2 regions of the Drancourtella sp. An57 genome follow, and region 2 is predicted to be linked to the other one. Evidence: a T-box and tRNA genes for the amino acid it is inferred to sense, from the RefSeq annotation. Region 2 holds a T-box; the other holds one or more tRNA genes.
What was found. The T-box of region 2 lies ahead of proS (proline--tRNA ligase). A T-box ahead of a tRNA ligase gene usually reads a tRNA of that ligase, here a tRNA-Pro.

Region 1: it has a tRNA-Pro gene. The T-box ahead of proS (proline--tRNA ligase) is inferred to sense a tRNA for this amino acid. The anticodon was not compared.

What each region holds. Positions count from the first base shown of each region.
Region 1 is NZ_NFHY01000011.1:47,517-58,352, forward strand. It holds gene B5G11_RS10380 (ABC transporter ATP-binding protein) at 1-1,101, opposite strand, end outside; gene B5G11_RS16335 (hypothetical protein) at 1,074-1,334, opposite strand; gene B5G11_RS10385 (ABC transporter ATP-binding protein) at 1,331-3,061, opposite strand; gene B5G11_RS10390 (hypothetical protein) at 3,135-3,626, opposite strand; tRNA gene B5G11_RS10395 (tRNA-Pro) at 4,088-4,161, opposite strand; tRNA gene B5G11_RS10400 (tRNA-Gln) at 4,166-4,236, opposite strand; tRNA gene B5G11_RS10405 (tRNA-Pro) at 4,311-4,384, opposite strand; tRNA gene B5G11_RS10410 (tRNA-Gln) at 4,389-4,459, opposite strand; gene B5G11_RS10415 (MerR family transcriptional regulator) at 4,608-5,399, shown strand; gene B5G11_RS10420 (LL-diaminopimelate aminotransferase) at 5,492-6,706, opposite strand; gene dapF (diaminopimelate epimerase) at 6,839-7,642, opposite strand; gene B5G11_RS10430 (polysaccharide deacetylase family protein) at 7,696-8,466, opposite strand; gene B5G11_RS10435 (YeiH family protein) at 8,529-9,545, opposite strand; gene B5G11_RS10440 (LysR family transcriptional regulator) at 9,664-10,548, shown strand; gene B5G11_RS10445 (YitT family protein) at 10,545-10,836, shown strand, end outside.
Region 2 is NZ_NFHY01000015.1:23,629-34,464, forward strand. It holds gene B5G11_RS12290 (glucose-1-phosphate adenylyltransferase) at 23-1,297, shown strand; gene glgD (glucose-1-phosphate adenylyltransferase subunit GlgD) at 1,294-2,412, shown strand; gene spoVG (septation regulator SpoVG) at 2,449-2,730, shown strand; gene B5G11_RS12305 (RNA pseudouridine synthase) at 2,867-3,565, opposite strand; gene B5G11_RS12315 (ABC transporter ATP-binding protein) at 3,819-4,748, shown strand; gene B5G11_RS12320 (ABC transporter permease) at 4,748-5,503, shown strand; T-box leader at 5,578-5,782, shown strand; gene proS (proline--tRNA ligase) at 5,894-7,339, shown strand; gene B5G11_RS12330 (CCA tRNA nucleotidyltransferase) at 7,341-8,684, shown strand; gene B5G11_RS12335 (CotS family spore coat protein) at 8,863-9,864, shown strand; gene B5G11_RS12340 (phospho-sugar mutase) at 9,902-10,836, shown strand, end outside.

The DNA of each region.
Region 1 (10,836 bases), on a different contig from region 2:
TTCCGCTGCTTTTTTCATCTCTTTCTCCGTCGTTTCTCCCTCTGCACCATACAGAATGTTATCCCGGATTGTACCTGACATCAGCGGATTGTTCTGGAGTACATAGCCAAATTTTTTATGACATTCCCGGGGACTCGTTTCGCTTATTTTGTTTCCTCCGACCCATATTTCTCCCGAATCAGGTTGGTAGAATCCCTGTATCAGTTTCATGACTGTAGATTTTCCGGAACCATTATCGCCGATCACTGCCGTTGTCTTTCCTCCCGGAATGCAAACGGAAAAGTCGTGAAGGATTTCTTTTTCGTTCCCGTATCCAAAGTTCACGTTTTTGAATACAATATCTCTGTTCTCGGATTCTGTCCAGGAATTGCCTTTTTCTGTATGTTCCTCTTCCATATCAAGAATATCCCCGACATGAACAAGTGCGCCTTTTGAGCCCATCACGTTCTGCCACACCGTCAAAAGCTCCGCCATATAAAGATTCACCTGCGTCATATAGGTGCTGAACATATTAATCCCTGTTGATTCCATTTTCCCGGCGTTAATCAATCTGGAACCGCCCACTGCCATTACAACAGTCGTAAGAAGCGAATAAAGGGAATTGGCCAGAACCTGAATCTGCTCCATGAAAGCATAGTATATATCTGCCTTATACCGTGAATCGATTGCCGCATATCCGCTTTCCAGCTCTTTTTCTTCCATTACCTGCGCTTTTACATATTTCCCGGCCGACAGGTGTTCGGAGAAAAATGTGGTCATTTCATTCAACGCCGCATAGCGCTTTTTCATTATAGTAAACTGCAGCCTGCCGACGATGATAAACATTGCCACCGCAACCGGTATGCAGATCAAAAGGTATGCTGTGAGAGGCGAATTGTATTGATACAAGATCATACAGGCGCGGACAAATCCAAACAGCGACGCAGCTCCTGAGAATATTCCGCTGATCACCAGAGTTGCCTGAGTTACGTCGTTCGTAACGGCCGACACCAGCGAGGACGGCTGTTCCTTTTCGAACTGATCCATCGGAAGATGCAGGATCTTCCTCCACATCGAAAGCCTTACCCGCAGGATCACTTTTTGATTGGCATACTCTTGCACAAGCGGCCGCAAAAATCCCAGCAACGATTAAAAATCGTAAAAAACACATAGCCTAAAATAACAGAATTATATAGTTCCCCCTTGTTCACACGGACCAGATACTCCGATACTCTCATTCCGATCTCGGCATAAACCACGCCGCTTCCGAATGCAATCAGGTAGAGCCACCAGGGGATCGAAAGCCTTCTGTAAAAGTTCAGAAAAAACGATATTACATGTTTGTTGTTTTTCATCTGCCCTGTCCCTCACTTCCTATTAATTCTCGGTAATATGTATTCTCGGCATATACTTCCTCCGGTTCTCCCTGACAGATAATCCTTCCGTTATGCATTACTATGATATAATCTGCTTTCTGTACGGTCTGTCTGTCGTGGGCAACCATAAGCACGGTTTTACCTTCCATATGCCGTTTCACACTCTTCCATACCTGATCTTTTCCCCGGATGTCCATAGCCGCGGTCGCCTCATCCATAAACAGATAATCCGATTGTTTTAGAAGCGCCCTCGCAAAAGCAATCCGCTGTTTCTGTCCGCCGGAAAGTTTGTCGCCCTGCTCGCCTACATCCGTCTGGAAGCCCTCCGGCTGTTCCCTGATAAAATCCATGATTTCTGCGTCCGTACATGCTTTTTCCAGTTCTTCATCCGTGACTTCTCTCTTAATTCCGAACAGGATATTGTCGCGGAGCGTTCCTGCAAACAATGTACTTTCCTGTGTTACGTATGAGATCTCGCTTCGGAAGCTCTTGAGCGAATACCGTGCGGTATCTTTGCCCCCAAATAAAATCTTGCCTCCCGAAACCGGATACATACGCTCCACCAGATTCAGAAGGGTCGTCTTTCCGCTTCCTGACGGTCCGATAAGCGCCGTCACGCGCCCTGCAGGGATCTTCAGATTGAGTTTATCGAATATAAGTTTCTCTTCATAAGAAAAATCAACCTCTTTTAATTCAATATCGCCGCTGAGACGTTCCACATGCTCGCCGGCTTCTACGTCTTCTTCCATTTCTTCCATAATCTGAGCTACTCTTCTGGTCGCTCCCTGGGAACCCTTGAAGGTTGTCCAATATACACAGTACGTGCTGAGCTGATTAACGATATTCACCGCGAATCCATAATAGGCGATCCATTGGGTAAGAGTCAATGCGCCGGATGAATAAAAGCTTCGGCCTACCATCACGATCACAATAAACTGCATAGCTCCCACCAATGCATACATTGGAGTTGCGAATCCCAGCCATGCATTCAGAATCGAACTCTTATAGAGCTCTTTCATTTTCTCCCGCCCTGTCTGAAGTTCTTTTTCTTCTTTTCCGTAAGATTTGACGAGAAGAAGATTATTGGTTTTTTCTGCAATCGTCTGTGTCAGCTCTGCATTTTTTTGATTTACCAGATCCAGCACTCCGAACTTCATCTTTCCCATGACGAATGCAATGACTAAATTCAGCGGAAGAACCGCGATCAGAGCAATCATCAGCTTCTGGTCGTAGGATCCGATTTTTCCCAGCGTAATGACCAGCGTATATGCGGAAGTGAGAATCGCAACAAATACTTGCATGATTAACTGACTGATTGCCGTGATATCTGTTGTAATACGGGAAATCATTTCTTTGGGCTTATTTTTTTCGTAATATCGAAGCGGCAGCCTGACGGTCTTACTCCAGATCATTTTCCTGATATTACGGTCAATTCGCGCAACACACAAGTTACTCATAATCTTGCTGACCGAATTGATCAGCTGAGATAATAATGTAAACGCCAAAAACGGAAGAACCACAGTACCAAAATTCACATTCCCGGCAAATAATTCGGCCGTGTATTCCGTTACGCTGATTCCTACATTGCTAAGAAGAGCTGTAATGGCAATATATGCAAGAATCCACAGATAAGGAAGTCTTGCCTTCTGCAGCATGCGGAAGAAGCGTCCCATGCTGCCCCTGTCTTTTCCAAAAACCCGTTCCATATTGTTTCCCTACCTTTTCTTAATTTCAGAGCATTGGTACTAGAATATAAATAGTGCAAATCACATTGAACTGTTATTCGTTTTCTATCATTTCAAACACTTTAACCGCATCCTGTTTCTTTTCATAATCCTCTGAAAATGCAATTGCGTAAGTTCCGTTTACCGCTTCCGTCTCAAGGACCGCAGCGCCTCCGGCAAGGACTATCGTTCCTTGGTTGGCAGCCATAGACTCATAGTTTTCATATAGATCCGTCTTGTTTTCCGGATCCCACCAGAACAGCCAGAGTCCATCATAATCATATGCTTTATCCGCCACTTTCGTCTCAGTAAACTGTCCATTCGTATTGTCTGTGAGATATCCTGGTGTTTCATTGATATCTACCGGTTCGCAGTCCTCCAAAATGAGTCCTTCCTGCTCAAAATAATCCACCATATCTTCGTATGGAGAAGTGGACGCATTCACTTCAATTTTTTCTTCTTTCGACGTACATCCCGCCATCATTCCGCATACAGTTGCTGTTACAATGGCAGCTGCCACAATCTTCTTCATCCTTTTTGTGCTCATCTCATCAATCTCCTTTTATAAAAATTTTACAATCAAGTTTCTTTATTTTTACAATAAAATCAGCAGTTTAACAAGAAGGTTATCCTATTTTGTCCTTCATTTCGCTCATAGTGTCTTTTTATCTCTCATCTCAGTTATTTTCACTTCCGCCTCCTGCTCTGTCTGATAAGCTCTTTTAGGAGATCTTTAAAAAGTCATTCATCAAAAAACTCCCCTGCCCGTCTACAGGCAAAGGGAGTTTTTTAACTGGCGCCGCATTGATTTAAGAACCGTACTATACTCATGCCAGAGCCACGAGTACGGACCGGATGCAGCCCTTTCCGACTGGATCATTCTTTTTAAAAATTACTTCATTGGATAAGTATTGACAAAACCTTTTTAGAAATTCAGTTATATTTTCGCAAAAAATAAAAACACCGTAAAACCCTGATATTAAGGCTTTACGGTATCTAATAAAAAAATCGGAGTGACAGGATTTGAACCTGCGGCCTCTACGTCCCGAACGTAGCGCTCTACCAAGCTGAGCCACACTCCGAAAGCTACGGATAGAGGACTCGAACCTCTACTAACAGAGTCAGAGTCTGCTGTGCTGCCATTACACCAATCCGCATCGCTGCTTTCTGTCTTTCAAAGCGTTTTTAATATATGTTGTTTTCATCGGCAAAAATTGAGTTTTTCCGGTGATCGGAGTGACAGGATTTGAACCTGCGGCCTCTACGTCCCGAACGTAGCGCTCTACCAAGCTGAGCCACACTCCGATAACTACGGATAGAGGACTCGAACCTCTACTAACAGAGTCAGAGTCTGCTGTGCTGCCATTACACCAATCCGCATCAGCATTTGCCGTGTCACTGTTTTATCAGCGAACAAGACTATTATATCAAAAAAATTTTGATTGTCAACACTTTTTTTCATTTTCTCTTCCACCTTCTTCCAAACCCTGATATAATACGAACAACAATGGTTTTTCAGGAGGCGCTTATGAAACAGTATTTTAAAATCGGAGAAATCTCAAAGCTGTATCAGATCAGTGTGGACACACTGCGTTACTATGAGGAGCTTGGTCTCCTGACACCGAAGCGCGGTGAAAACGGATACCGCCTCTATCGTCTCAATGATATCTGGCGTCTGAATGTGATCCGGGATCTTAGGGGGCTTGGATTTCCCATGGAGCGGATCCGGGAATATTTAAATGACCGGAGTATTCATACGACGGAACAGCTGCTCCGGGATGAGCTGGATGCGATCCGCCTGAAAATCACAGACCTTACGAAGCTTCAGTCTAATGTGCAGGAGCGCCTTGCAACGATCCGGAAGGCGGAGGATCAGCCTCTTGAGACCGTCACGGAAAAATTGCTTCCTGCGCGGTCCTGCCATATTCTTCACTCTGGTTATCAGAAGGACGAAGAGATGGATGTACTGATGAAACAGCTGTTTAACCAGTCCCAGGACACTCTCTATATTATCGGCAGCAATCATATCGGTTCTTTGCTGCCTGCCGCATCTGCCAGGGAAGGAAATTACACTGGCTACGAGGGAGTATTTCTCATTGCCGAGGACGGTCCGGATACCTTGCCGGAAGGACGTTATCTTTCCTACAGCTACCATGGAAGCACCGTCCACAATGCCGAAGGCATCCCGAAACTGCTCTCCTACGCCCAGGAGCATGGACTTACGGCCGGGCCATGGTTTCTTGAGCTGCTCTGGGTTGATATCCATCAGTCTGCGGACCCGGATGAACACATCACAGAACTTCAGCTTCTTGTCACCTGAAAGGACATCCCCGTTTTTCGGAGATGTCCTTTTTTGATGCTTTTATTTTTCACCTGATTCTTTCGGCCTGCTTTTTCGCTTTCCGGAGCGTCCTACAGATTTTTGATCCTCTCTACTGCCGCCTTTGTATTTTCGTAAGTACCGAATGCAGTCAGACGGAAATATCCTTCTCCGCTTGGTCCGAATCCGGATCCCGGTGTTCCTACAACGCCTGCCTGTGCAAGCAGATAATCAAAGAACTCCCAGGACGTCATGTTGTCCGGTGTCTTCAGCCAGATATACGGCGAATTTACGCCTCCGGATACAGTATAGCCTGCGTCTTTCAGCCCGTCATAGATTGTCTTTGCGTTTCTCATGTAGTAGGCAATCTGCTCTTTTAACTGTGCTTTTCCTGCCTCGGAATACACTGCTTCTCCTGCTTTCTGTACGATGTACGGAGCCCCGTTGTACTTGGTTCCGTGACGTCTTGCCCAAAGGGAGTGAAGCATCACGTCGCCGCATTTGAGATCCTTCGGGATCACTGTTGCGCCGAGACGCACTCCTGTAAATCCGGCATTTTTGGAAAAGCTGCGAAGCTCGATGGCACAGGTTCTTGCGCCTTCACACTCGTAAATCGTGTGCGGTACGTTTTCCTCGGAAATATATGCCTCGTATGCTGCATCATAAATGATGACGGATCCGTTTTTATTTGCGTAATCTACCCACACCTGAAGCTGGTCTTTTGTGATGGCAGATCCTGTCGGATTGTTCGGGAAGCACAGATAAATCAGATCCGGCACTTCCTTTGGAAGCTCCGGCACAAATCCGTTTTCTGCCGTACACGGCATGTAGATCACATCGCTCCAGATTTCGGACTTCGGATCATAGGTACCGGTACGTCCTGCCATGACGTTCGTATCCACATATACCGGGTATACCGGATCGCAGACAGCGATTTTATTGTCCTGGTCAAAGATCTCCTGAATGTTTCCGGAATCTCCCTTTGCTCCGTCGGAGATAAAGATTTCGTCTGCGTAGATCTCACAGCCTCTTGCCTCATAATCATTCTTTGCCATTGCACTTCTCAGGAACTCGTATCCAAGATCCGGGGCATATCCGTGGAATGTCTCTGCGTGCGCCATTTCATCCACCGCGCTGTGAAGCGCATCGATAATCGCCGGTGCCAGCGGCTGTGTCACGTCACCGATTCCAAGCCGAATGATAGATTTGTCCGGATTTGCTTCGGTATATGCCGCTACCTTTTTTGCAATATTTGAAAAGAGATAGCTTCCTGGAAGTTTCAGATAATTTTCATTAATTTTAAACATACCCTGTCTCCTTCTCTTTATTTCTTTAGTGTATTAAACTCATGCCGCGTCTATCATAACACATTTCACGAAACACGTAAAGGAGATTTTTCAGATCCGTAGTACAATTTCGTACTACGCTTATTTTTTTATCTATCCGACACTTCCGGGGTACTCCCCTTCACATACAAAACGGCATCCTCCGGTCAGATACATCTGCCCGTCACTGTCCCATTCTACTTCCATCATACCTCCCGGCATTTCAATATTCACTTTCTGTTTTGTTCTTCCGCTCCGGATGGCCGCCGCTGCCGCGGCACAGGCTCCGCTTCCGCAGGAAAGGGTCTCCTTACTTCCTCTCTCCCATACGCGGATTTTCATACCGGTCTCGGAATATACCTGCACCAGCTCTACATTAATCCCGTCCGGAAAGTCCGAATGGGTACTGACAGCTTCCGCCTTTTTCATATTCCATGTTTTCCAGCTTCCCTCCTCCGGCTCCATGAAAATGACTGCATGGGGATTTCCCATGGAGACAATCATCATCTCCGTCTTCTGTCCTTCCATCGAGATCACGTAAGGCTCCTCCTCAATAACCGGGGTGCCCATGGCCACTGTAGCCTTTCCGGAATCTTCCAGAATCCGGACCGTATGGATTCCACTGTCGGTCTCTACCGCAATCTCCTCTTTTCGTATCTTTTTATAATCATAGAGATATTTTGCCACACAGCGGACACCGTTTCCACACATTTTTCCTCTGGACCCATCCGCATTATACATTTCCATCCGGCAGTCTGCCGTATCGGACGGACAGATCAGAATCATTCCGTCCGCTCCAACGCCAAAATGGCGGTCACTGATTTTTCTCGCCAGGGTCTGCGGATTTACGATCTGCTCTTTTTCCTGATCCACGTAGATATAATCATTGCCGCATCCCTCCATTTTTACAAAATGCATCTGCACAAATTCCTCCTGTTGTTTTCTGGTATTGTATGAAGAAAAGCGGCATTTTATGTCATCCTTGGGATCTGTCTTCCTTTTACATCCATGTGATAATTGTCTCTTAGTATCATCTCCGAAACCGGAACAATCTCATATGACTTTTCCTCTATGTTTTCGATCAGTTCTTTTAATGCACCTTTTGTAAATTTTGCTTCGCTGTTCAGACGGATAATGGCTCCATTCCGGAGCTCTTCACTTTCGACCACTTCCTTGATCAGACTTCTTTTCCCATAGTTTTTCCAGTCCCGTGAATCGATTGACCAACAGATCGTAAAAAACCCTTCCTCCGCAGCAGTCCGGATCAGTGTGTCGCTGTATCGTCCATAGGGAGGGCGGAAAAGTTCCATGGAAATCCCTTCCTCTTTAGCGGTATGTTCTGCTTCCTGCAGTTCTGCCCTGATTTCCGCGGATGTCTGTTCCGACAGATTTTCATGGCGGACTCCCATCGTTCCGATGTCATGTCCTTCCGCTTTCATTCTTCCGACCAGATCCGGATGCTCCCGCATCCATCCGGCAGTCACAAAAAAGGTGGCGCGTATCTTCTCTTCTTTTAATATGTCCAGGATCTCCCCGGTCTTTTTGTCTCCCCAGGCAGTCTCAAAGGTCAGGGCCGCCTGTTTTTCATCCGTCTCCACAGAACAGACCGGCATTTCATGACCGTTTACGCTGTTTCCGACAGTGGTGTATTCTTTTACATACCAGATTCCGCCCGACAGCAGGAAACAGGCTGCCGCGGCAAAAAGGATGTATTTCTTCCATGCTTTTTTCTGAAAAGACATAAAAAAACTCCGGAGCATCTATTGTTCTTATAGTATATGCTCCGAAGTTTTCTTTTACGCATTTACCAGATTCCCAGAAAATGCTGTATCAGAAGGCTCACTCCCGCTATTCCGATCCAGCAGCAAAGTCCCATGAAAATCGGTTTCCCGCCTGTCTTGACCAGCTTCACCAGATTCGTATTAAACCCGATGGCCGCCATTGCCATAATAATAAAGAACTTACTCAGCTCTTTAATCGGTGCAGTCACTGTCACCGGAAGGGAAAATACTGTTGTAATGATAGAAGCGAGCACGAAAAACAGGATAAAAAACGGAAAGATCTTTTTCAGATCAAAGGTTCCGCCTGCCTGCTCTCCGTTTTTCTTTGCCTTTCGCATCTGCCAGATGGAGAGAACCAGTGTGATTGGAATGATCGCAAGAGTCCTTGTCAATTTGACAATCGTCGCCGCATCCAGCGTATTGCTGCCGTGAATTCCATCCCATGCCGCTGCCGCCGCCGTCACGGAAGAGGTGTCATTGACCGCCGTTCCGGCAAAAAGACCGAACCCCTCATTGCTCAGTCCCAGAACGGCTCCGAGTTTCGGAAAGATCAGCGCCGCGATCACATTGAAGAGAAAAATAACAGAGATCGACTGGGCAATCTCCTCATCGTCCGCATCAATGACCGGTGCCGTCGCCGCAATGGCCGAACCACCGCAGATACTGGACCCCACCCCGACCAGCGTCGAGATTTTGGATGGAATCCGCATGACCTTGTGAAGTACAAAGGCAATCACAAGTGAGGTGGAGATCGTCGCAATGATAATTGGAAGAGACTGGCGTCCTTTCTCCAGAATATCCGTCAGATTCATGCCGAATCCAAGCAGAATCACCGCGTACTGTAAAATCTTTTTGGATGTAAATTTGATCCCCGGCTGAAGGGGCTCGCTTTTTTTCACGACCAGGGCAAGACACATCCCGATCAAAATCGCAAACACCGGCCCGCCGACTACCTCAAACTGTTTTCCAAGCAGGAACGCCGGAATGGAGATCAGCAGACAGAACAAAATACCTTTATAAGTTTCCTGAATTGTTTTCATGGTTATCTCCTCTCTTTTATTTCTGGAAGTATCATATCAAAGGAAATGAATCATGAAAAATTATATATATTTATTTATGCATAAACATATGTTATGATTAGGAAAAGGAGGCATTCTTATGCTGGATTTTCGTATTTATACATTTTTGGAAGTCTGTAAATATATGAATTTTACAAAAGCCGCCGAGGCGCTTCATATCACGCAGCCTGCTGTCTCGCAGCATATCCGCTATATTGAGGAATACTATCAGACCCGTCTTTTTACATTTCAGGGAAAAAAGCCGGTTCTGACCGAAGCCGGGGAATACCTGCTCCACGCCTTTACGACATTGAGCCATGACCAGGTCTATCTGAAAGAGCAGCTCCTTTCCATGCAGAAAAAAAAGCCGGCCCTGATCTTTGGCGCGACTCTTACAATCGGTGAATATGTCATGCCGCGTTTTCTGATCGAATACCAGACACGGCATCCGGATACTGTCCTGACCATGATCACGGCAAACACTCACGAACTCCTCGACCGCATCTCGGACGGAGAGATTGATTTTGCGATCGTAGAAGGCTATTTTGACAAGACCCAGTATGACTATCTGACGTTTTCCTCGGAACCGTATATTGCCGTTGCAGGAACACCGCTTTTTGAAGACTGCCGTCCCCGCTCTCTTTCGGAGCTTCTTGATCAGAAGCTGATTGTCCGGGAGCCCGGATCCGGTACAAGGGAGATCCTTGAAAAACATCTGGAAGCCCGTAATCTTTCCATTCACGATTTTTCCGGTGTTTCCGAAATCGGGAATATTCCGGCATTGAAAGCGGTTGTCTCAGCCGGTCTTGGCATTACATTTTTGTACCGTTCCGCTGCTGAAGAAGAGCTGAAAAACGGCATACTGTTTGACGTCACGCCGGAAAATTTCTCTATCACGCATGATTTTACTCTCATATGGCAAAAGGGAAGTATGTTTGCTTCCCGCTACCGTACTATTTTTGAAGAATGGAAGAAAAAGTTATGAAACTGTCAGTTACACGTCAAAGCATAGCACGCTGTCTGAAAATCATTCTGGGCAATTTTCTGATTACCGGAGCATATGCCTTTATTACCGTACCAAACGAGATCGTAAACGGGGGCGTTACAAGTTTTTCCATGATTCTTGGCAATCTGCTTTCCATTGATCTGACTTACCTTGTAGATTTCTTTACGATCCTGCTTTTGATCTTATGCTATATCTTTCTTGGAAAGAAATTTTTCACAGGAACCGTATTCAGCTGTTTCTGTTATCTCATCCTGTTTTCCGTCCTGC
Region 2 (10,836 bases):
ATTACTGACAAGGGGTGAGGACATGATAAAAAAAGAGATGATAGCAATGCTGCTGGCCGGTGGACAGGGAAGCAGGCTTGGTGTTTTGACTGCCAAAGTGGCGAAGCCTGCAGTAGCGTTCGGCGGCAAGTACAGGATTATCGATTTTCCGCTCAGTAACTGCATTAATTCGGGGATCGATACAGTCGGAGTCCTGACACAGTATCAGCCGCTTCGTCTGAATTCTCATATTGGAATCGGAATCCCATGGGATCTGGACCGCAATGTGGGCGGTGTCACGATTCTGCCGCCATATGAGAAAAGCACGAACAGCGAGTGGTATACTGGAACGGCAAATGCGATCTATCAGAACCTGGATTATATGGAGTCGTTTAATCCGGACTATGTGCTTATTTTATCCGGTGATCATATTTACAAAATGGATTATGAAGTAATGCTGGATTATCATAAAGAGCACAATGCGGATGTCACCATCGCTGCCATGCCGGTGCCGCTTGAGGAGGCAAGCCGGTTTGGAATTGTAGTTGCGGATGAGGAAGGACGCATCAATGATTTCCAGGAAAAACCAAAGGAGCCGAGGAGCAATCTGGCGTCCATGGGAATTTATATTTTCAGCTGGCCGGTGCTCAAAGATGCACTTGTAAAAATGTCAGACGAGCCGTCCTGTGACTTTGGAAAGCACGTGATTCCGTACTGCCATGAAAATGGCAAGCGTCTTTTCGCGTATGAGTACAATGGTTACTGGAAAGATGTAGGAACACTTGGATCCTACTGGGAAGCCAACATGGAACTGATAGATCTGATCCCGGAATTCAACCTTTACGAAGAATTCTGGAAGATTTACACAAACAGTTCGATCCTGCCGCCGCAGTATATTTCCGATCAGGCGGTTGTGGAACGCAGCATTATCAGCAATGGTTCCGAGATTTACGGAGAAGTCCGTAATTCCGTGATCGGTGCCGGGGTTGTGATCGGAAAAGGAACGGTTGTCAGAGATTCTATTATTATGAAAGACACCGTGATCGGTGAAAACGGCGTGATTGACAAGTCGATCATTGCGGAGAATGTCCGGATTGGAGATCATGTGACGCTGGGCATCGGAAGTGATGTGCCGAATAAGGAAAAGCCGGCGATCTACTCCTTCGGGCTTGTGACGATCGGAGAGAATTCCGTGATCCCGTCCAATGTTCAGATTGGCAAGAATACTGCCATCAGCGGCGTGACAGAGGCGGAGGACTATCCGAACGGAGTGCTGGAAAGCGGAGAGACATTGATAAAGGCAGGTGAACGCGTATGAGAGCAGTAGGGATCATTCTGGCAGGCGGCAATAATCATAAAATGCGTGAACTGACATATAAACGGGCTGTGGCAGCCATGCCGGTGGCAGGAAGCTACCGGTGCATTGACTTCGCACTCAGCAATATGACCAATTCCCATATTCAGAAAGTTGCAGTATTGACACAGTACAACGCGAGATCTTTAAATGAGCACCTGAGTTCATCCAAATGGTGGGATTTCGGTAGAAAACAGGGAGGACTTTTTGTTTTTACTCCGACGATTACACTGGAAAACGGCAGCTGGTACCGGGGAACCGCAGACGCGATTTATCAGAATCTCGACTTCCTGAAAAAATGCCATGAGCCGTACGTTATCATTACATCCGGTGATGCTGTGTACAAACTGGATTATAACGAAGTTCTGGAATATCATATTAAGAAAAAAGCAGATATTACAGTAGTATGCAAGGATCTCGCACCGGGCGAAGATGCGACGAGATTCGGAACAATCAAGATGGACGATTCCATGAGAATTCAGGAGTTCGAGGAAAAACCGATGGTGGCAAATTCCAATACCATTTCCACCGGAATCTATGTGATCCGCCGCAGACAGCTGATCGATCTGATTGAACATGCAGCACAGGAGGACCGTTACGATTTCGTCAACGATATCCTGATCCGTTATAAGAATCTTAAAAAGATTTACGGATATAAGATCTCCAGCTACTGGAGCAATATTTCCACAGCAGAAGCATACTATCAGACAAATATGGATTTCCTGAGGCCGGAAGTGCGGAATTACTTTTTCAAAGAGTATCCGCCGGTATACTCCAAAGTCAGTGATCTTCCGCCGGCAAAATACAATCCGGGATCCTACGTAAAGAACAGTCTTGTCTCCAGTGGATGTATTGTGAACGGAACCGTGGAAAATTCGATCCTGTTCAAGAAAGCATTCATCGGAAACAACTGTGTTGTAAGAAATTCAATTATCATGAATGATGTTTATCTTGGAGATAATACATACATTGAAAACTGTATCGTGGAAAGCCGCGATACAATCCGTGCCAACACAAGGCACGTCGGGGAAAACGGCATCAAAATTGTTGTCGAAAAGAATGAGAGATATGCGCTTTAGCGAGCATATATAGTACTTAAGAAAGGGGCAGGTAATATGCAGATTACAGATGTGCGCGTAAGAAAAGTAGCAAAAGAGGGGAAATTAAAGGCAGTTGTGTCAATAACGATGGATGAAGAGTTTGTCGTACACGACATCAAAGTTATCGAAGGGGAAAAAGGACTGTTCATCGCGATGCCTAGCAAAAAGGCTTTGGACGGAGAGTACAGAGATATCGCTCACCCAATCAATTCTGATACAAGAAACCGTATCCAGAGCATCATCCTCGAGAAATATGAGCAGGCTTTGACAGAAGAGGACGGAGAAGACCAGGAATAAAATGTTTTAGGGTTATGTAAAGGACAATTTAAAGGATAAGAAAGCCGGAAAAAGCAGATACCGAAAAGGGATGCTTTTTCCGGCTTTTTGATTGCCGGTCCATGGAGGAAATCAAAAGACCTCGCCACAGGAAAGATCAAAAGAGGTTGCCCGGATCTTCCGCAGAAAAGAAGGGCCGGATTTCAAAGTGAAGCGGTTTTTTTGTGGACGGGTGCAGAAAATCAAGCCGGCAGGCGCAGAGATGGAGTCTGCGGGAAGGAATGCCGTCCGGATTGTATTTGCGGTCTCCGAGAATCGGGCACCCTGCATGGGCAAGCTGGACGCGGATCTGGTGGTGGCGCCCGGTGTGCAGATGAACCGAAAGCCGGCAGAAACGCTGACTATCCTTTGTAAATTCGCCCAGAACCTGATAGTCCAACAGTGCCTTTTTGGCATCGGGCGTATCCGGTGAACAGACGGAAGAAAGATTCGTGCGTCCATCCCGGACAAGCCAGTCGGTCAAAGTTCCGGAAGACTCAGTCGGAGCACCTTCCGTGACAGCCTCATAATATTTCCCGAAACCATCCCCGGTAAGCTGGGTGTTTAATGCGGCGGCCGCCTTTTTCGTCTTCCCAAATACGAGAATTCCTTCTACAGGCTGGTCAAGCCGATGGATGACAGCAAGATACGGTGCCCCCTTCAACGGAGTCCCGCTTTTCCTTGCCTCCCGCATGAGATGATTTTTCAGAAGGCTGACCATGTCCTGGGACGAAAAAGATGCAGTCTGGACAGCCATCCCGGCAGGTTTATGACAGACGAGGATCTCGGAATCCTCGAATAAGATTTCTGGTTTCATAATGTGCTCCTTTCATTTCACACATCATATCATATCCTGGAATGGTTGGCAAAGGAAAATCCATGTGGCCGGACGGCACAAAAAAATGGGGGAAACAATGTTTCGGCCGGGCAAAGGGAATGGTATAATAGAAACGGAACCAGGGAAAAAGTATATATGGAAATTATTGTCCGGCAGAAGAACTGGAAAAGGGAGATTTGCAAATACTTAAATATTTGCAAAAATATGATAATCAGTAATAAAGGTGTAAAAAATGTTTCAAGCAGTAAATGTTAAAAAAAGGTATGATATTCATTCTTACGAAGTTTTAAATGGAATCAGTTTTCAGATACAAAGTGGAGAAATCATAGGTGTTTTGGGTGAAAATGGGGCAGGAAAAACGACATTAATCAAAACAATGATGAAATTATTAGAGATTGATGAAGGAAAAATAGAATATGCCAACAAGGATATTCGCAATATCCCAAATAAAAAGTATTATAGTATGGTAGCGTCTGTACTTGAGGGGAACCGCAATCTCTACTGGTATCTCAGTGGGTACGAAAACATTTTGTATTTTTGCAGTCTGAAGAAGTTAAAAATAAAATCTGTTCAAAATGAGATAGAATTCTATTTAAAAGAGTTTGAATTATATGACGCAAAAGATAAATGTGTGGGAGAATATTCGCGTGGTATGCAGCAGAAGTTGTCTATCATCATTGCTTTACTGGGGAATCCTCAGGTATTGTTTTTGGATGAACCGACACTGGGGCTGGATGTACAAACCAAAAAGAAGGTTCTGGGAATCCTGAAGAAGCTTGCGCGTCAAAAAAATGTAACCATTATCATTACCTCCCATCAGCTGGATATCATAGATTTGCTTGTGGATAAACTGCTTGTGCTGAAAAATGGAAAAATCTTTTATGAGGGAGATCCCTATTTGTTTAAAGAGATGTACAGCGAAAACCGCTATACGATTTCTGTGATAGCAGAAAACATCGATCGATATTTTGAAAAATATGAATATACAAAAGAAGACAAGCGGGTAAATTTGTATCTGAAAAATATGAATAAGGACAGTATCTTTCAGGTGATATCTGAATTGTATGACAGAGGTTATGAGATAATAGAGATGAAAAAAGATACGGCAGATTTGGAGGAAATCATGCTTCGCTTTCTGGAGAAGGAAGGGGATGAGTATTGATGATTCATTTGTTAAAAGCTGAATATAAAAAAAGCTTTATTGAACTTAAAACATATTATCCTGATCAGATTGTGGATATTATTATCAAATATTTTCTTTTTGTAGCTTTTTTTGTCGGATTTGGAAAAAGTCAGATTGATGTCGGGGCGTTTTACATAGGGTATCTTTATTGGATGATAGCGTCATATATCATAGCGGAAGCGTCTGCCAGCATATCGTTCGAAAAACAGGTCGGAACAATCGAACAGATTTTCTTAAAACCTGTTTCTGTTCTTCAAATCCTGACCTTACGGACGTTCGTGATGTTCAGTATTTCCGTTTTGAAATTCGGTATTCTATTTCTCATAGTATCATTGACACTGAAAATAACATTTACGGTGACACCGGCAGTGCTTCTGATTTTCCTTATTTCTATTATTGGATTTACCGGTATCGGGATCGGACTTTCAGGCCTGACATTATTGTTTGCAAAAACAGCATCGTTTGAATCTATTGTTTCATACGGACTGCTGCTGATTTCCGGTACTGTTATTTCTTACCAGAATATGCCGGATATAATCTTCAAAATCATACGGATCCTGCCTTTTGTATTGGAGATAGATATTTCGCAAAAAGTACTAAAGACGGGAATAATCAGTATTCCGGATTTCTTCCTGGTTTTACTGTCGAATGTAGCGATGTTTTGTCTGGGGTGTTTGGTTTTTCAGTTCTTTTTAAAAAGAGTGAAGCGATATGGAGTCATGAACAAATACTGATTTGTCGCTCCTTTTACTTGACACTCTTGATTTTTTCGGGTAAAATTTGAATAATTTCATGGCGAAAGCCGAATAAATGAACGATGAAGGGGAATAGTAAGCCTAAGAGAAGTTTCAGAGAAGAGGCGGGTGGTGCGAGCCTTTGACGGATCACGGCTGAACCGGACCTGGAGTTCCTGTATGAAAAGTACAGCGTTTTATCAGCGTTAATGATCAATGAAGTGAGCCGCAGATTTTGTGGTTAATGAGGGTGGTACCGCCGGACATCCGGTCCCTGTTTGGGACGGATGCCCGGTGTTTTTCTTTATTTAACAGAAAACTTCGTTCTAAAAACAGGGGGCAGAAGTCCTTGGAAGCTGTGAAAAATATTGATTGAGAGGAGAATGCGACATGGCAAAGGACAACAAAAAATTTGTAAAGTCTATCACATCCAGAGATGAAGATTTCGCTCAGTGGTACACGGATGTGGTGAGAGAGGCAGAGCTTTGCGACTATTCCAGCGTGAAAGGATGCCTGAACTATCTGCCGAATGGATATGCAATCTGGGAAAATATCAAGGCAGATCTGGACAAGAGATTTAAAGATACAGGAGTAGAGAACGTATACCTTCCGATGCTGATTCCGGAGAATCTGCTTCAGAAAGAAGCGGATCACGTAGAAGGATTCGCTCCGGAAGCTGCATGGGTGACACATGGCGGAACAGAGAGATTACAGGAAAGATATGCGATCCGTCCGACATCAGAGACACTGTTCTGTGATCTGTGGAGCCGTATCGTGCAGTCTTACCGTGACCTTCCGAAAGTATGGAACCAGTGGAATTCCGTACTGAGATGGGAAAAGACGACACGTCCGTTCCTTCGTTCCAGAGAGTTCCTGTGGCAGGAAGGACATACCATCCACGCAACTTACGAGGAAGCAGAAGAGAGAACACTTATGATGTGGAAGGTCTACAAAGACTTCATCAGCGAGTCTCTTGCGATTCCATATGTAGCTGGAAGAAAGACAGAAAGTGAGAAGTTTGCAGGTGCAGAAGACACATACACAGTAGAAGCGCTGATGCATGATGGAAAGGCACTTCAGTCCGCGACAAGCCACTTCTTCGGAAATGGATTCCCGGATGCATACGACATCAAATATCTGGATAAGAACAATGAGCTCCACAGTGTTTATGAAACATCCTGGGGACTTTCTACAAGAATTATTGGTGCGATCATTATGGTACATGGCGATGACAGCGGCCTGGTGCTTCCGCCAAGAATCGCTCCGAAACAGGTACGCGTGATCCCGGTGGCACAGCACAAGGAAGGTGTTCTTGACCGTGCAGAAGAGCTGCTGGCAGCGATCCGCGCAGAAGGATTACGTGCAGACATCGACGAGTCCGAAAAGAGTCCGGGATGGAAATTCAGCGAGCAGGAGATGCTTGGAATTCCGGTACGTGTGGAACTTGGACCGAAAGATATCGAAAACGGTCAGGCAGTCCTTGTAAGACGTGACACAAGAGAGAAGACTGTTGTAGCAATCGACGAGGTACCGGCAGCACTGGCTGAACTTCTCGAGACAATTCAGCAGGATATGTATACAAGAGCAAAAGCATTCCTGGACGGCCACATCGATGAGGCAGAGACCATGGATGAAATGGTTGCAAAATTCAAGGACAACAGAGGATTCATCAAAGCGATGTGGTGTGGAGATGAAAGCTGTGAAGAAGCGATCAAGGCAGAGACAGGCGGAGCCGGATCCAGATGTCTGATCGAAGATGAAGAGCCGATTTCCGACAGATGTATTTACTGCGGAAAACCGGCAAAACACAAAGTTTTCTGGGGTAAAGCATACTAAAATGGAACAGGTCAGGATCAGACTGCCGGAAAAAGTGCAGTGGATCATCCGAAAGCTCAAAGAACAGGGCTTTGACGCATACGCAGTGGGCGGATGTGTCAGAGACTCGATACTGGGAAGGGAGCCGGAGGACTGGGATATCACAACATCCGCAAAGCCGGAAGAGATCAAGCAGATCTTCCGGCGGACGGTGGATACCGGAATCGAGCACGGCACAGTGACTGTTCTGGCAGAAAAAGAAGGATTTGAAGTAACGACATACCGGATTGACGGCGAGTACGAAGACGGAAGGCACCCAAAAGAAGTCTGGTTTACAGGAAAGCTTGCAGAAGACCTCAAGAGACGGGATTTTACGATCAATGCCATGGCATACAACGATGAAGACGGCCTTTGTGACCTGTTCGGAGGACAGGAGGATCTGCAAAAAGGGATCATCCGGTGCGTGGGAGATGCCCGTGAGCGGTTTACGGAGGATGCACTCCGGATTCTGCGGGCTGTCCGATTTTCAGCACAGCTTGGATTTTCCATGGAAGAGAAGACAAAGGAGGCAGCGGGCGCGCTTGCCGGAACCCTTGTCAAAATCAGCGCGGAGCGGATTCAGAGCGAGCTTGTAAAGCTTCTCGTGTCACCGCACCCGGAAGAGATGCTGACGGCGTGGGAACTTGGCATCACCAAAGTGATTCTTCCGGAATTTGACCGGATGATGGAGACAACACAGGAGACGCCGCACCATATGTATAACGTAGGCGTGCATACAGTGGAGGCATTAAAGCATATCCGCGCAGACCGGATTCTCCGCCTTTCCATGCTGTTCCATGACATGGGCAAGCCGGAATACAAGACGATGGATCCGGACGGAACTGCCCATTTCAAGAAACATGCCATCGGAAGCGAACGGATTTCAAAAGAGATCATGCGACGGCTGAAATTTGATAATGATACGATCCGGAAGGTGTCAAAACTTGTCTACTACCATGACTACCGGATGCCGCCGAACCGGAGACTGGTCCGCAGGGCGGTGAACAAGATCGGAAAAGATCTGTTCCCTTACTATCTGGAAATCCGGATGGCAGATACTCTGGCACAGAGCCTGTATCACAGAGAAGACAAGATTTCAGATATCGAAGGCGTTGCAAAGTGCTTCCAGGAGATTGTGGATGAGGGCGAATGTGTATCGCTGAAAGAACTCGCCGTGACAGGGAAAGATCTGATCGATGCCGGAATCAGTCCGGGACCGCAGATGGGAGAGATTTTGAATGCTCTTCTTGAAGAGGTGCTGGAAGATCCGGAGAAAAATCAAAAAGACTACCTGATTACCCGGGCGGCCAATATGAATCATTTATAGTACAAAGATACAAAACAAAAAGACAGCCGTGATAGCTGGCGTACACCAGCATTATCACGGCTGTCTCTTTGTATAGCTTCTGTCTGCCATACTGATGGAGAATGATTGAACCGGTTCTATTTAATCCCCCGCATTCATAAGCTAGAAAGACGATTGAATCAGAAGGCAGGGGGCAGTTATGGGTGATTATGATTTAGAGGTACTGGAACAATATCCGATACAAGTGGACAATGTCCGAAAAGTGAGGGGTGCCATCCTGTGTGAGACGGATCGGGGTCTGATGCTTTTGAAACAGGCGGCATTATCAAAGCCGCGCATTTTAGTTATGAATGAAATCCATAAAGCGATGAAAAATCAGGAACATCTGAAGTGCGATGAGCTGATTCCGAATAAAGAAGGAGAGTTTCTGACAGTCTCTGAGGACGGGGTATCTTATTATCTGAAAGCGTGGTATCAGGGACGGGAGTGCGACGTCCGGAAACACTCGGAAATTCTGGAGTCGGCAAAGCTGCTGGCCAAAGTTCACAGGCTGATGGAATTTCCCCGGTGCAGGGAAGGATTCCGGGAACCGGATCTTGTGGATGAGTACCGCAGACATAACAGAGAACTGAAGAAAGTATGGAATTTTATCCGGAAAAAGACAATCAAAGGGGAGTTTGAAAGCAGATTCCTGGAATGTTTTGAGGCTATGTACTGCGTGGCGGCCAGGGTGGAGCAGCGTCTTGAGGATTCGGCCTACCGGCAGCTGATGGAACAGAGCAGAGAAAAAGGAAGTTTTGTCCACGGAGAATACAATTACCACAATATTCTGATTGCTCCGGACGGCATGACAGTGGTGAACTTTGAACATGTGGGCAGAGACATTCAGCCGTCGGATCTTTATTATTTTCTCCGGAAAGTTATGGAAAAGCATCAGTGGAATGAAAAACTCGGTGCGGAGATTCTGCGGGCATACTGTGCGGTCAATCCCCTCAGAGAAGAAGAAAAAGAATACATTGCGCTCCGGCTTTCCTATCCGGAGAAATTCTGGAAATGCGCCAACACGTACTATAATTCCAACAAAGCATGGATTTCTTCCAAAAGTGTCGAAAAACTGCGGCTTTCCATTGAGCAGAACGAGGTAAAGAAGGCGTTTTTAGAACAGATATTTTCTTTCCATTTAGATAAGAGTGGTGTATAATAGACAGCATAGAAGACCAATCAGGAGGTACAAAGATATGGGATATCGTGAAAAATACGATGAATGGTTGACAAGTACATACTTTGACGCTGAGACAAAAGCAGAGTTAAAAGAGATCGAATCCAATGAAAAAGAAATCGAAGACCGTTTTTATAAGGATCTGGAGTTCGGTACAGCAGGACTCCGTGGAGTCATCGGTGCAGGAACGAACCGTATGAATATCTATACGGTACGTAAGGCAACCCAGGGACTGGCAAACTACATCGCCGGAAAAGGTGCGCAGGCACAGGGCGTTGCGATTGCATACGATTCCAGACGGATGTCCCCGGAATTTGCGGATGAAGCAGCGCTCTGCCTTGCGGCAAACGGAATCAAGGCTTATGTATTTGAAAGTCTCAGACCGACTCCGGAGCTTTCATTCGCGGTGAGAAAGTTAGGATGCATTGCCGGAATCAATATCACAGCAAGCCATAACCCGCCGGAATACAACGGATATAAAGTATACTGGGAGGACGGCGCGCAGATTACACCTCCTCACGACAAAGGTATCATGGACGAGGTAAAGGCAGTGACAGATTTTGCCACTGTTAAGACGATGGACAAAGAGGCTGCCAAAGAAGCAGGCCTTTACGAAGTCATCGGAGCGGCGATTGACGATGCTTATATCGCAGAGCTGAAAAAACAGGTACTGCATCAGGATGCCATTGATCAGGTCGGCAAAGAGCTCAAGATCGTATATTCCCCTCTTCACGGTACAGGAAATATCCCTGCAAGAAGAGTATTAAAAGAGCTCGGATTTGAAAATGTATATGTAGTAAAAGAGCAGGAGCTGCCGGACGGCGAATTCCCGACGGTATCCTACCCGAATCCGGAATCAGAAGAGGCATTTGAACTCGGACTGAAACTGGCAAAGGAAGTGGACGCAGATCTTGTTCTTGCGACAGATCCGGATGCTGACCGTCTTGGTGTTTA